Regions from separate parts of the Buttiauxella sp. BIGb0471 genome, predicted to be linked through region 2. Evidence: predicted binding sites of a transcription regulator. Region 2 holds the regulator's gene; each other region holds the start of a gene.

Region 1 (4,266 bases), on a different contig from region 2:
AGCACATTGACTTGCGATTGTCCGAGCATTTCCAGCCCGTACACCAGGCTAATCATGGCAATGGCGGTACTGGCAAAACCAATGCTGTCAAACGGACGGCGGGAATCATCATGGATATCAGGAATCAACCGCCATGCCAGTGCCATCGCGATTAACCCCAGCGGCAGGTTGATATAGAAAATCCAGCGCCACGACGCATAACTGGTGATGAACCCCCCGAGCGGCGGGCCAATGATCGGAGCCACCAGCGCGGGCCACGTTAATGTGGCAATCGCGGTTATCAACAAATGCTTGGGAGTTGTGCGCAATACGGCAAGTCGCCCGACAGGCACCATCAACGCGCCGCCAACGCCTTGTAAAATGCGCATGGCAACAAACTGTTCGAGCGTATTGGCGATGCCGCACAGCACCGAGGCGAAGGTGAAAATACCCAGCGCGAGCGTGAAGATTTTGCGTGCGCCGAACCTGTCAGCAATCCAGCCGCTGGCTGGAATCAACACCGCCAGCGTCAGCAAATAAGCGCTCATGCCAATGTTGAGATCGACGGCATCCACGCCAAATGTTTTTGCCATTTCGGGCAGCGCGGTAGCAATGACGGTTCCGTCGAGAAATTCCATGAAAAATGCGCCAGCAACCAACAGTGCCATACCTGAAATGCCACGTTTAGGTGCCGGAGAAGGGGTGTTAGTCATGAGTGAAACTCAAAATTAAAATAATGTTTTAAAAATTAATTGAGCCAATTAACCAGTTAAGTGTTGGATTTGCAAGCCATTTCATGTGACTGAGTTGTAAAATCCACAAGAAAAATGTGTGATATGCATCACAAAACTATTGATTTGTGTGACGGATGTCATATTATTAGCCCCATAACGAGCAACATCTGCAAAACAAAAAAACTGGAGCACACAATGAAAATGCGCAAAATCCTGAAAAGCATGTTTGAACAATACTGCAAGACCTTTAAAGATGTACCGCCAGCTGGCATGTTCTGATTTGTCAGCCTGAAGAAAAACCTGCTGCGGCAGGTTTTTTTATGCCTGAAATTTGGCTTTTAATTGTCAGTTGCTCGCGTTATATCCACATTTTTTGCTTTAGCACTTTTTCGCATAACGTTATGCGTTTTACACTTATTTACATTGTGGGTATGGCTGGTGCACTATGCGGTCTCTAATTGAGACGGAGTCCGTGAATAAATGCGTAAACCCCTGTTGTTATCTGCGCTGTTTGCCTCTTTGGCCCTGGCCCTTTCTGGCTGTGATGATGCGAAAACCGAAACTGCGGCAAGTCCTGCCCCAGCAAAACAAGCAGCCCAGGATGGCGGCAATTTAATTGTTGGCGTAACCACCGGTGACCCGTTAGCCATGAACCCGTTGTACGCCAGCGACCGCACTACGCTGACGATTATGCAAGCGCTATATGCTCCGCTTTATAGCTTCAACGGTGACAAAATTGAATGGGGCCTGGCTGAAAGCCTGACACCTTCAGAAGACAACCTCTCATACGTTTTAAAACTCAAACCGAATCTGAAGTGGCAGGATGGCAAAGCCATTACGGCTGATGACGTCGTCTTTACCTTCAACAAATTGCTGGATGAGAAGCAGCACAGTTTCTTCCGCAGCATGTTTGTTTATGGTGGCAAACCTGTTCAGGTCAGCAAAATTGATGACCAGACCGTTAAATTCACGCTGCCACAGGTGAGCGCGGCGTTTGTCGGCACCCTGGTTCAAATTTACCCGATCCCGCAGCATGTATTTGCCAGCGAAAATGGCGACCTGGAAAAGAGCACTAAAAACGATGCTCCAGTCGGTTCAGGTCCCTTTAAATTCAAAGAATATCGTGCCGGGCAATATTACGCGCTGACGCGTTTTGACGATTACTGGAACGGTAAACCCAAACTTGATGCCGTGACTTACCGTTTCGCTAAAGACAGCAACTCCGCCAATCTTGCGCTGCAAAATGGCGAAATCAACATGAAGATGATTGATCCGCAGGATGTCACTCGCCTGAAAACCACCGGGAAATTTGATTTCGTGATTTATCCGGAAGGGCGTCTGGCGTACATGACGTTTAACCAGAACATCGACAGCATGAAGAACAAGGCGCTGCGTCAGGCCATTGCTTATGCCATCAATAAAGACGAACTGGTGCAGGCGGCATTTTCTTCACTCGACTACGCGCAACCGGCTGCTTCTATTCTGACGCCAGATACGCTGTATCAAACCAACGATGTTGAACCCTATAAGTTCGATGCTGAAAAAGCCAAAGCGCTTCTAAAAGAAGCGGGCGCCCCGGCCAATCTGAAATTGCGCCTGGCTTATATCAACAGCAACAAAACCCAGGAAAGCATGGGGCTGTATATTCAACAGCAGCTGAAAAACGTCGGTATTGCGGTTGAGCTGATGCCGCTCGATGCTAACGCGATGTCCCAACGCAGCCTGGATATGAAAAACACCGATTATGAGCTGAGTTTGGGCGGCTACATTATGGGGATGGAACCTGACGGTTATAAGTCTCTGTATATGAGCAACGAAGCCTATAACTACGCGCATTATAAGAACCCGGCGCTCGATGCGTTGTGGAACCAGGGCGCGACTGAAACCGACAAAACGAAACGCGCTGAGATTTATAAACAAATCCAGCAGACCGTTGCTAACGACATGGCATGGTATCCGATTGCTTATACCAACGCGGTTGTTGCAGTAGATAAGCGTTTTGCCGGAACCAAAGAGGCGGAACCTAAGCCTGTTTACATGTTCCAGGACCTGTCAAAAATCTATCAACAATAATTAACTTTATCTTTTAGGGTCTCTCCTGAGAGGCCCTTTTTGATGAAGGTATAATGGTGGATGACGCTACGCTTATCCCCCCTACAAGGGCAATTCACTTTTTGTAGGTCGGATAAGCGTAGCGTCATCCGACATTGCTTGAGTCAATTTTGAGGCAGTATGAATAATGTTTTAGTCCGACGCCTGGCGCAATTAGTGCCGATGTTGTTCTTCATTTCGCTGGTATCATTTTTGCTGGTTAAACTAGCACCTGGTGACCCGGTTCAGGCCTATATCACGCCGCGTATGAACCCGGAGGATATCGAGCGTATCCGCCAGAGTCTCGGGCTTGATAAACCGCTATTTATGCAATATCTGCTATGGCTCAAAAATGTCCTGCATGGGGATTTAGGCTATTCGCTGATTTACCATCGCCCGGTATTAACCATGATTGCCGAGCGTATACCGGCCACGCTCGGTTTAATGGGCGCATCGCTGATTATGGCGATGATACTGGCGATCCCATTGGGGTTACTGGCGGGAGCGTACAAGCACCGCTGGCTCGATCACTTCCTGAATATGTTTGCCTACATTGGTATTTCGGTGCCGATTTTCTGGTTTGGCATTTTGCTGATCACCGTATTTTCCGTGCAGCTGAACTGGCTGCCCAGCATGGGAATGCGCACCATCGGTACGGAAGACTCCTGGCTGGATGTGGTGCGCCACGCCATTTTGCCGTGTATCGCACTGAGCTTTTATAACCTCTCCACTTATGTGCGTTACATCCGCTCCAACACCATCACTCAATTATCGGCTGATTACGTGCAAACCCAGCTGGCGTATGGCGCCACGCGCCGCTCAATCCTGTTCCGCCACGTGCTGAAAAACGTCCTTCTGCCGGTTATTACGTTGTTTGGTATTTCATTTGGCGAGCTGGTAGTTGGGGCTTACGTGACAGAAAGCGTCTTCTCATGGCCGGGGATGGGTCTGTTAGGGATTCAGTCGATAACCTCGCTGGATTACCCGCTGATCATGGCGATGATCATGCTTTCCTCGACGATGATTATCGTCGGTAATTTAGTGGCAGATTTGTTATATCGCGTGGCCGATCCGCGCATTAAGGCCTTGAGGTAAGACGATGAGTAGACGTTGGCAACAAGTGAAACACGGCCTGAAACGTAATCGTCCAGCTCAATTCTCATTACTGGTTCTGATCGTTTTCAGCATTGCGGCATTGCTGGCTGCACTCAGTCCTTTTGACCCCAATCAGATGTCGCTTACCGCAAGGTTGTTAGCGCCGGATGCGACGCACTGGTTCGGTACGGATGACTACGGGCGCGACTATTTTACTCGCGCCCTGTACGGCGGTCAGATCTCCTTAATGGTCGGATTCCTGTCGATGGTGTTTTCAACGCTGATTGGTACGCTGGTCGGCACCGTAAGCGGCTATTTTGGCGGGCGAATCGACAACATCATGATGCGTGTAGTCGATGTGCTGATG
Region 2 (4,266 bases):
AAGATAAATAGCTTTTCAGTGCTGCCCAAAGTGGCAAACGACGCTGCCGGTCTTCCATCAAATCACGGATATACAACGGGCGCTGGGTGCGTAAAACTCGGCCAATCCGACTGAAGTGATAATGGCAAAATTGCCCAACCGGGTTATCCGGATTTTGACGCGCGATTTTCTCAAGGGCATCAATCTGTTTATCCATCGTGAACCGCTGCGGGAACCGATGATAAAGAATGTCGTCAGCCAGCACGCGTAAACGCGCTGCAATGGTCTGCGCGTTCCAGCGAATCACGGCTTCAGCGTGGCTTTTCTCAACCAGTTTTTGCACTTCGGCAGGTTGGTGAAGGCTGACGGAAATGTGTTCTTGTAAATCCAGAGCGACCTGAAACGCACGTAACAAGCGCTTGTAGCCATTTTGCTGGTTTGCCGCCAGCATGTGCAATTGCTGGTAGCAGACCGTGATCAGGTCAACGGCTTTTTGCTGCCGCTCCAGGAGCGGAGGCAGCGCTTTTTCAGGGTCGGTATGCTGCGTGAGCATCCCGTATTTGGCTTCGCAGTAATCCGCCAGTTGGCGATAGAGCAAGCTTAATGATTCGCGCAGTGGCTGCTCGCGCCACATCCAGAACCAAAACCAGTTAAACACGCCGTACCAAATTGTACCGCTGACATACAGCAGCATTGGCTTCCAGATGGGCATATTCCCCGCCATGCTGAGTGTAAAGATCGCGGCAATGAGTGAGGCGGGAAGCAGACGAGCATGCAGGGAGCTGATTTCTGCTGTGACGCCCAGCAATAGCGCCATCACAGCCAATATCACCGGCAACGGCACGGAGGTATAAAGCAATAAAAGCTGCATGATCAAACTGCTGACGGCAAACAGGCTACCGCCGACGATCAGGCGTTTGAAGAAGCGTTTATGGGGAGTATCAAGCCCTGCAATGTTGCAGCAGGCAGGGACTAAAGAGAAAAGCAGGCCGGACTGGAGATTGCCAAAGAGCAAACCTACTGCCACCGGAAGGCACAGCACCAGCGTTTGCCGCAGTGCGTAGTTAACTTCAGGATGGTAGATCAGTCTTCGCCACATAAACCCTTCTTACTTAAAGCTGCAGCGGCGTTAGCTGCGTTCATCCACCCGAATTACTTACTTGAGTAAGCTCATCGGGATGAACTCACTTGCTGCCTTGCTGCAGCTTCAATTAATCGGGTTTCGGATTTAGTTTTTTAGAGACAAAAAAGGCGTGTTATGAAGCAACACGCCTTTTTTGAGACGGAGATTAACGAGTGCCGTAAACGACGATCGTTTTACCGTGAGCAGAGATCAGATTTTGATCTTCCAGCATTTTCAAGATACGACCAACGGTTTCGCGAGAGCAACCCACGATCTGACCGATTTCCTGACGGGTAATTTTAATCTGCATACCGTCCGGGTGGGTCATTGCATCAGGCTGTTTAGCCAGGTTCAGCAGTGTCTGCGCGATACGACCAGTCACATCCAGGAATGCCAGGTTACCGACTTTCTCAGATGTCACTTGCAGACGGCGAGCCATCTGTGAAGACAGGCGCATCAAAATGTCTGGATTGACCTGAATGAGCTGGCGGAATTTTTTATATGAAATTTCAGCCACTTCGCAGGCACTTTTAGCACGAACCCAGGCACTACGTTCCTGACCTTCTTCGAACAGCCCTAACTCGCCAATGAAATCGCCCTGATTCAGATAGGAGAGGATCATTTCCTTGCCCTCTTCATCTTTGATCAGAACAGCCACAGAACCCTTGACGATGTAATACAACGTCTCAGCCTTTTCACCCTGGTGAATCAGTGTGCTCTTCGATGGATACTTATGAATGTGGCAATGGGACAAGAACCATTCGAGAGTCGGGTCTGTTTGCGGTTTGCCAAGCACCATGCGCGGTTATCCTCTGTTTTATAACTGGCTACCAACGACAGGACGCTAAACATCCTGTCTGGCGTTGCAAGTATTAGAATATTCCCCACCTTGGGGAGATGGCATGCAAGTCATTCTTGCTGCCTGTAATTAGTGATGTCCTCTGCATACATGCATAACGTCAATGTATCGATGTTGCATCTGGATTGTTTTAGCATAGCTTTTGACAAGTGTCTCCTATTGTCTCGTTTCAGCTTGACGCAGGTCGCCTTCCATTGCCAGATTTGCTGAATCTGCGTACTCTGAAAGACAATTTTTTCAACGGGAGAAGCAACATGCAAGCACGAGTGAAGTGGGTTGAAGGGTTAACCTTCCTTGGGGAGTCCGCTTCTGGACACCAGATTCTGATGGACGGTAATTCTGGCGATAAAGCACCCAGTCCGATGGAAATGGTTCTGATGTCCGCTGGTGGTTGTAGCGCAATCGACGTGGTTTCTATTTTGCAAAAAGGCCGCTACAACGTGACTGATTGCGAAGTGAAACTGACCTCCGAGCGCCGCGAGGAAGCGCCGCGTCTGTTCACGCATATTAATCTGCATTTCATCGTGACAGGCAAGGAATTGAAAGATAATGCAGTTTCGCGTGCGGTAGACTTGTCTGCTGAGAAGTACTGTTCCGTTGCGTTGATGCTGGAAAAAGCCGTAAACATCACCCATAGCTACGAAGTGATTGAAGGCTAGAGTGAAGTAAAAGGGCGGTGTTTAGCCGCCCTAATTATTGATATTCCGACCTTCCGCCAGGCGCTTAACTAACGGCGTCATGATCAATTCCATTGCCAGTCCCATCTTGCCGCCCGGCACCACTAATGTATTGATGTGGGAAATAAATGAGCCTTGCAGCATGGCGAGCAAATACGGGAAGTCGATATCATCCAGACCGCGAAAATGAATCACGACAAAACTTTCATCTAAAGATGGAATACCGCGTGCGGCAAACGGGTTAGAGGTATCTACCGTCGGTACGCGCTGGAAGTTGATGTGCGTGCGCGAAAATTGCGGCGTGATGTAGTTGATGTAATCGTCCATCGAACGCACGACGGAATCCATTACTGCTTCACGGGAATGACCGCGCTCGCTGGTGTCGCGCACCAGTTTTTGAATCCACTCCAGGTTGACAATCGGCACTACGCCAACCAGTAAATCGACGGCATTGGCGACGTCGTGCTGCGGGGTAACGACTCCGCCATGCAAGCCTTCATAAAACAAAACATCAGTCGGTTCTGGTAACGGTTGCCATGGAGTAAACGTGCCGGGAATCTGATTCCAGGGTACGGCTTCATCATAGGTATGAAGATATTTACGTGATTTACCCTGCCCGGTTTTGCCGTACTCAATAAACGTTTGTTCAAGCAAGCCGAAGTCGTTGGCTTCCGGCCCGAAGTAGCTGATATGACGGCCAAGGTCGCGCGCTTTACGAATCGCCATATCCATTTCAGGACGTGTGAAACGATGGAAACTGTCGCCTTCAACTTCAGCTGCACGTAGGTTTAATTGCTGGAAGATTTTACGAAAGGCGATGCTGGTGGTGGTCGTTCCCGCGCCGCTGGAACCTGTTACGGCAATAACCGGATGTTTGGCTGACATAAGGCAACAACTCCATGCGTAGTAGCAAGTTTGGTTGGGTGAAGGCAGTTGTATTATGCAGTATAGGCAGGCTTAGCCGCGAAATTGCCCGCGAGCCATGATATTCACCGTTTCATGAAGTTCTGACCATACCAGTACCGCTTCACCACTTTGCAGTTGGCGCTTAACATCAGCCACCTTTTGCTCAAGTGAGCGCTCTTGTTCACCATAATCTGTGCCTTCTCGTAATACAAAGGATTCAATCAGATTATCAAGCGTTTCGGGAGGCAGGTCTTGCCAGGGAATCATCATATTACTGGTCCAAAAATTGAGACAGCCATTGCGGGATGCGTTGCTCAAGCCACATTTCAGGGCGGCGTAACGTCCCACCAACAAACCCAACATGCCCACCGTAGCGCGTAAGTTGGTATTCGATATTAGCAGGCAATATGGCTTTATCCGGGATCACATGATGATCCATAAACGGGTCATCTTTGGCGTGGATGATCAGCGTCCGGGTTTTGATTTGCGGCAGTAACGGCATCGCGCTGCATTGGCGGTAGTAGTCGATAGCATCAGCAAAGCCGTGAATCTTTGACGTAATCAAATCATCAAACTCGCGCAGACGGCGCATTCCTTTAAGCTGACGCATATCAACAGGGAGAGACCCCGGATAGCTTCTGAGCTTGCGCGCGGCATTTTTCTTCAGCAGATTCAGGAGATAGTGCTGATAAACGCGGGAGAATCCTTTTTCGATATGCGCG
Region 3 (4,266 bases), 110 kb from region 2:
ATCCTGCGCATCGGGTGGCGGTCGAATCGACTATGAAGTGTTAAAACGCACCCACCGTTTCTGGGCCTCAGACAATAACGATGCGCTGGAGCGTAATACCATCCAGCGCGGCATGAGCTATTTCTTCCCGCCGGAAGTGATGGGTTCGCACATCGGCAACCTGCGTTGCCACGCCACTTATCGCCAGCACAGCATTGAGTTTCGTGGCCTGACAGCCCTGTTCGGGCACCTGGGTATGGAGCTTGACCCGATGACGGCCGACGCTGCCGAAAGCGCAGGTTACGAGCGCTACGTGCAACTCTACAAACAGTGGCGACCGCTGCTGCATACCGGCAAACAGTGGCGCGTGGATATGCCAGATGCCACAACGCAAGTGCAAGGTGTCGTCGCGCAGGATAAGTCTCAGGCGCTGTATTTAGTCAGCCAACTGGCGATGCCGGATTATACGCTCGCCGGTAATTTGCGCGTGCCAGGGCTGGATCCTGCGGCACGTTATCGCATTACCTTGCTCGACCATCCACAAATCAGCGTGGTGGGCAAAGGCGGTCATACCATGCGCAAGCTGCCGGGCTGGATGGAAACAACGCAAACCGTAAGCGGAGAATGGCTGGCTCAGGCCGGATTAGCCCTGCCAATCCTCGACCCGGAAAGCGCCGTTTTGATTGGTTTTGAACGCGTGTAATTACATGATATCGGGGCGGCTCGCGCTGCCCCATCAAGTTTGTCCCTTTGAGGAAAACACAATGAGCATGCCTGCCTGTACCCATAAAAATAACCCTAATTTCTGGATTTTTGGCCTGTTTTTCTTTCTCTACTTTTTCATTATGGCGACCTGTTTCCCGTTTCTGCCCATCTGGCTTTCGGACGTGATCGGCCTGAATAAAACGCATACCGGGATCGTGTTTTCCTGTATTTCTCTGTTTGCCATTCTCTGCCAGCCCGTTCTGGGGGTAATCTCCGACAAGCTTGGGCTTAAAAAGCATTTGCTGTGGGTCATAACCCTGATGCTGTTCTTCTTCGCCCCCTTCTTCCTGTATGTTTTTGCTCCGCTACTAAAAGCCAATATCGTGCTCGGGGCGCTTGCTGGCGGGATTTATATTGGTTTTGTATTCTCTGCTGGTTCCGGCGCGATTGAGGCGTATATCGAACGCGTGAGCCGCAATAGCTATTTTGAATATGGTAAAGCGCGGATGTTTGGCTGCCTGGGCTGGGGGTTATGCGCATCGACCGCCGGGGTGTTGTTTAACGTTAATCCGGCGTTTGTGTTCTGGATGGGTTCAGGTGCGGCCGTGATTTTGATGGTGCTGTTGCTGGTCGCTCGCCCGCAGGCAAACCAGACCGCGCAGGTTATGGATTCTTTGGGTGCCAATCAGCGCCAGATTTCTGCAAAAATGGTCTTTTCGTTATTTAAAATGCCCAAAATGTGGATGTTCATTCTCTATGTGGTGGGTGTGGCATGCGTTTACGACGTCTTCGATCAACAGTTTGCGACCTTCTTTAAAACCTTCTTTGATACTCCGCAGCAAGGCACCCAAGCCTTCGGTTTTGCGACCACTGCCGGAGAAATTTGTAACGCGATTATTATGTTCTGCTCGCCGTGGATCATTAACCGCATCGGCGCCAAAAACACGCTGCTGATTGCCGGGGCGATCATGACCACACGTATCATCGGCTCGGCTTTCGCCACCTCCGCGTTTGAAGTGATTGCACTCAAAATGTTGCACGCGCTGGAAGTGCCGTTCCTGTTGGTTGGGGCATTTAAATATATTACCGGCGTGTTCGACACCCGCCTGTCAGCCACGATTTATTTGATTGGTTTCCAGTTTGCCAAACAGTCCGCGGCGATTTTCCTCTCGGCTTTTGCCGGAAATATGTACGATAAGATTGGCTTCCAGGATACCTATCTGATTCTGGGCGGTATCGTGCTGACCATCACCGTCGTGTCAGCGTTTACCCTGTCAAATCACAGAGTCCCGCTCCCACAAACTGCGGCAGCTCCGGCAAATTAAGGAAGAAAGAACATGTCAGTACGAAGAAAAATGGAAGTTGGCGAGCTGTATACGGACCACTGTGAAGGGTTGCCGGAAGAGCGCCGGGCAGGCAAAGAGTTGGTCTATGACTACAACATGACGCGCCCTTCGCAAGAGGCTCACCGTGCCGAACTGCTCCAGCAATTGTTTGGCAGCGTGGGCGAAAATTGCTGGGTCGAGCCGCCCATTCGCGTGGCTTATGGCAGCCACACGCATATCGGCAAAAACTTTTACGCTAACTTTAATTTCATCGTGGTGGACGATGCCACGGTGACGATCGGCGATAACGTGATGGTTGCACCCAATGTGACTATTTCTACCGCCGGGCATCCGATAGACCCGGAGATCCGCATCACCGGGCAGCAGTTCTCTTTGCCCGTCATCATTGAAGATAACGTGTGGCTGGGAACGGGCGTCATCATCAACCCAGGCGTGGTGATTGGCCGCAACAGCGTGATTGGCGCGGGCAGCGTAGTGACAAAATCTATTCCGCCAAACGTGGTTGCCGCAGGCGTGCCTTGCCGGGTGCTGCGTGACATTTCCGTGGAAGATAAATTGTCTTTTGCTGATTAGAATGCCCTTTTAAATGATGAAGACGGATGGCATATCCGTCTTCACGCTTATTTCTTTTAGACATCTAAATTAACCCCATTCCTTTTCAGCCATATAAAAATGCGTTAGTAGTCACATTTTTGAAAGCTAATAATTCCCCATCAAAACCAAATACACGCAGATATTATTAGTTTTCACCCACCAAGATTAATCCATTGAAATATAAAATATTTTCAACAAATTTTTTGCCTCCCGCCATTAATTAGCTGTGATTTATATCACAAAAAACGCCCCTTGAAACCCTCTGTCAATTACCTCCAGGCTTAAATGAATCCTGCTTTTGTGACATCCGTTGCAAATTCAAGTCTTGTTTAAAGGGAAAAATGTCTGCAAGCAAATAAACGAGGCGAGCGTCATGAGAATCGGCATGGTAATTAGCGGCGGTGATGTCACGGGAATAAATAATTTTGTTTTTCAGATTTCCCGACTGGCACAAGCAGAAATCGTTTTGTTTAACGGTGGTATTCCGGGTTTATTGCAGAATAATCACCAGGCTATTTCCGTACGAGATCTAGTGGATTTTTCTGTTGCTGCCATTCCGATTATGTCTTCAGGCAGAACTCATCGTAAATTAATGGGTAGCGAATATGAAACTATCGCAAAACAGTTAAAAACCCTGCATATCGATGTGCTTATTATGGCAGGCGGAGACGGATCCTTACAGTTTCTGAATAACCTTAGCGAATATGGTGTGAATTGTTTCGGTGTCGGTATGACTATCGACAACGATGTTTACGGCAGTGATTACACCATTGGTTTTTCAACCGCCTGTGAACAAGTCATTAAAGAAGTCGGCAAGCTGCGTAATACAGGCCGCGCTTTGCCAGGGCGGGTTTTTATGGTTGAGCTGCTCGGCGGCTACTGCGGTGAATTGACGCTGCAATCGGCGATTAAAAGCAATGCTGATTTTGCGCTCATCCCTGAATGCCAGCAGTCGTTGAGCGAACTGGCACACAAGATTAGCGCACGCCTTGAGACACAAAACAGCGTCGTAATCCTTTGCTCTGAAGGTTACACCAAAGAATATTCCCCCGGTTTCCAGGGGGCGATTGACACCATGATCAAACAGCTTGAGCCAAAAATTGGCGTACGAATTCGTAAGTCGATTATTGGTTATAGCTTGCGTAACGGTGACCCTACCTGCGAGGAAATTTATCAGGGCACTATTATGGCAGGTGAAGTCGTTCGTTGTATCCAGTCCGGCATGAGAAATAAAGCCATTATTATTAATTCGAGTAATAAACCGATCCCTATAGATTTAATCAGTATGCAAAAACGCCTCGTCGACACCGAAGGGCATCATTATAAATTAGCGAAGCAGCTCAATATTATTTGAGGAGACTTTCAATGCTTAAAATTCTTTGTGTATGCGGCTGTGGTTTAGGTTCCAGTTTCGCCATTGAAATGGCTGCAACTGCAGTACTTAAAAAACTTCAGATCCCGGCAGAAATTGATCACACCACCGTATCAGAGGCTGGGGCCTTTAAATCTGACATTATTTTAACGCAAAAAACCTTCGCCGATATTTTAACGGCCGATGCCAGCGAAGAGGAAATTAAACGCGTCATTGTGCTGCACCGTCTCACGGATAAAGACGAAATCGAACAAAAGATTGTCGCCTTTT

What was found. Region 2 encodes CRP, which controls carbon source genes, mostly activating them, when cyclic AMP is high. Its sites were predicted from a motif close to ATGTGANNNNNNTCACAT; they were not measured.
Region 1: azuC (stress response protein AzuC) is a predicted target of CRP. The motif match lies at 809-826, and genes of this name have one in related genera.
Region 3: M2371_RS14435 (6-phosphofructokinase) is a predicted target of CRP. The motif match lies at 2,849-2,866, and genes of this name have one in related genera.

Annotation. Positions count from the first base shown of each region.
Region 1 is NZ_JANUEU010000001.1:687,417-691,682, forward strand. It holds gene M2371_RS03220 (MFS transporter) at 1-692, opposite strand, end outside; gene azuC (stress response protein AzuC) at 909-992, shown strand; gene M2371_RS03230 (ABC transporter substrate-binding protein) at 1,194-2,786, shown strand; gene M2371_RS03235 (ABC transporter permease) at 2,946-3,899, shown strand; gene M2371_RS03240 (ABC transporter permease) at 3,904-4,266, shown strand, end outside.
Region 2 is NZ_JANUEU010000004.1:13,287-17,552, reverse strand. It holds gene M2371_RS13970 (YccS/YhfK family putative transporter) at 1-1,078, opposite strand, end outside; gene crp (cAMP-activated global transcriptional regulator CRP) at 1,269-1,901, opposite strand; gene M2371_RS13960 (OsmC family protein) at 2,216-2,620, shown strand; gene M2371_RS13955 (phosphoribulokinase) at 2,651-3,523, opposite strand; gene M2371_RS13950 (YheU family protein) at 3,596-3,814, opposite strand; gene M2371_RS13945 (hydrolase) at 3,816-4,266, opposite strand, start outside.
Region 3 is NZ_JANUEU010000004.1:118,879-123,144, forward strand. It holds gene M2371_RS14420 (alpha-galactosidase) at 1-682, shown strand, start outside; gene M2371_RS14425 (MFS transporter) at 744-2,009, shown strand; gene M2371_RS14430 (maltose acetyltransferase domain-containing protein) at 2,022-2,603, shown strand; gene M2371_RS14435 (6-phosphofructokinase) at 2,998-3,978, shown strand; gene M2371_RS14440 (PTS sugar transporter subunit IIB) at 3,990-4,266, shown strand, end outside.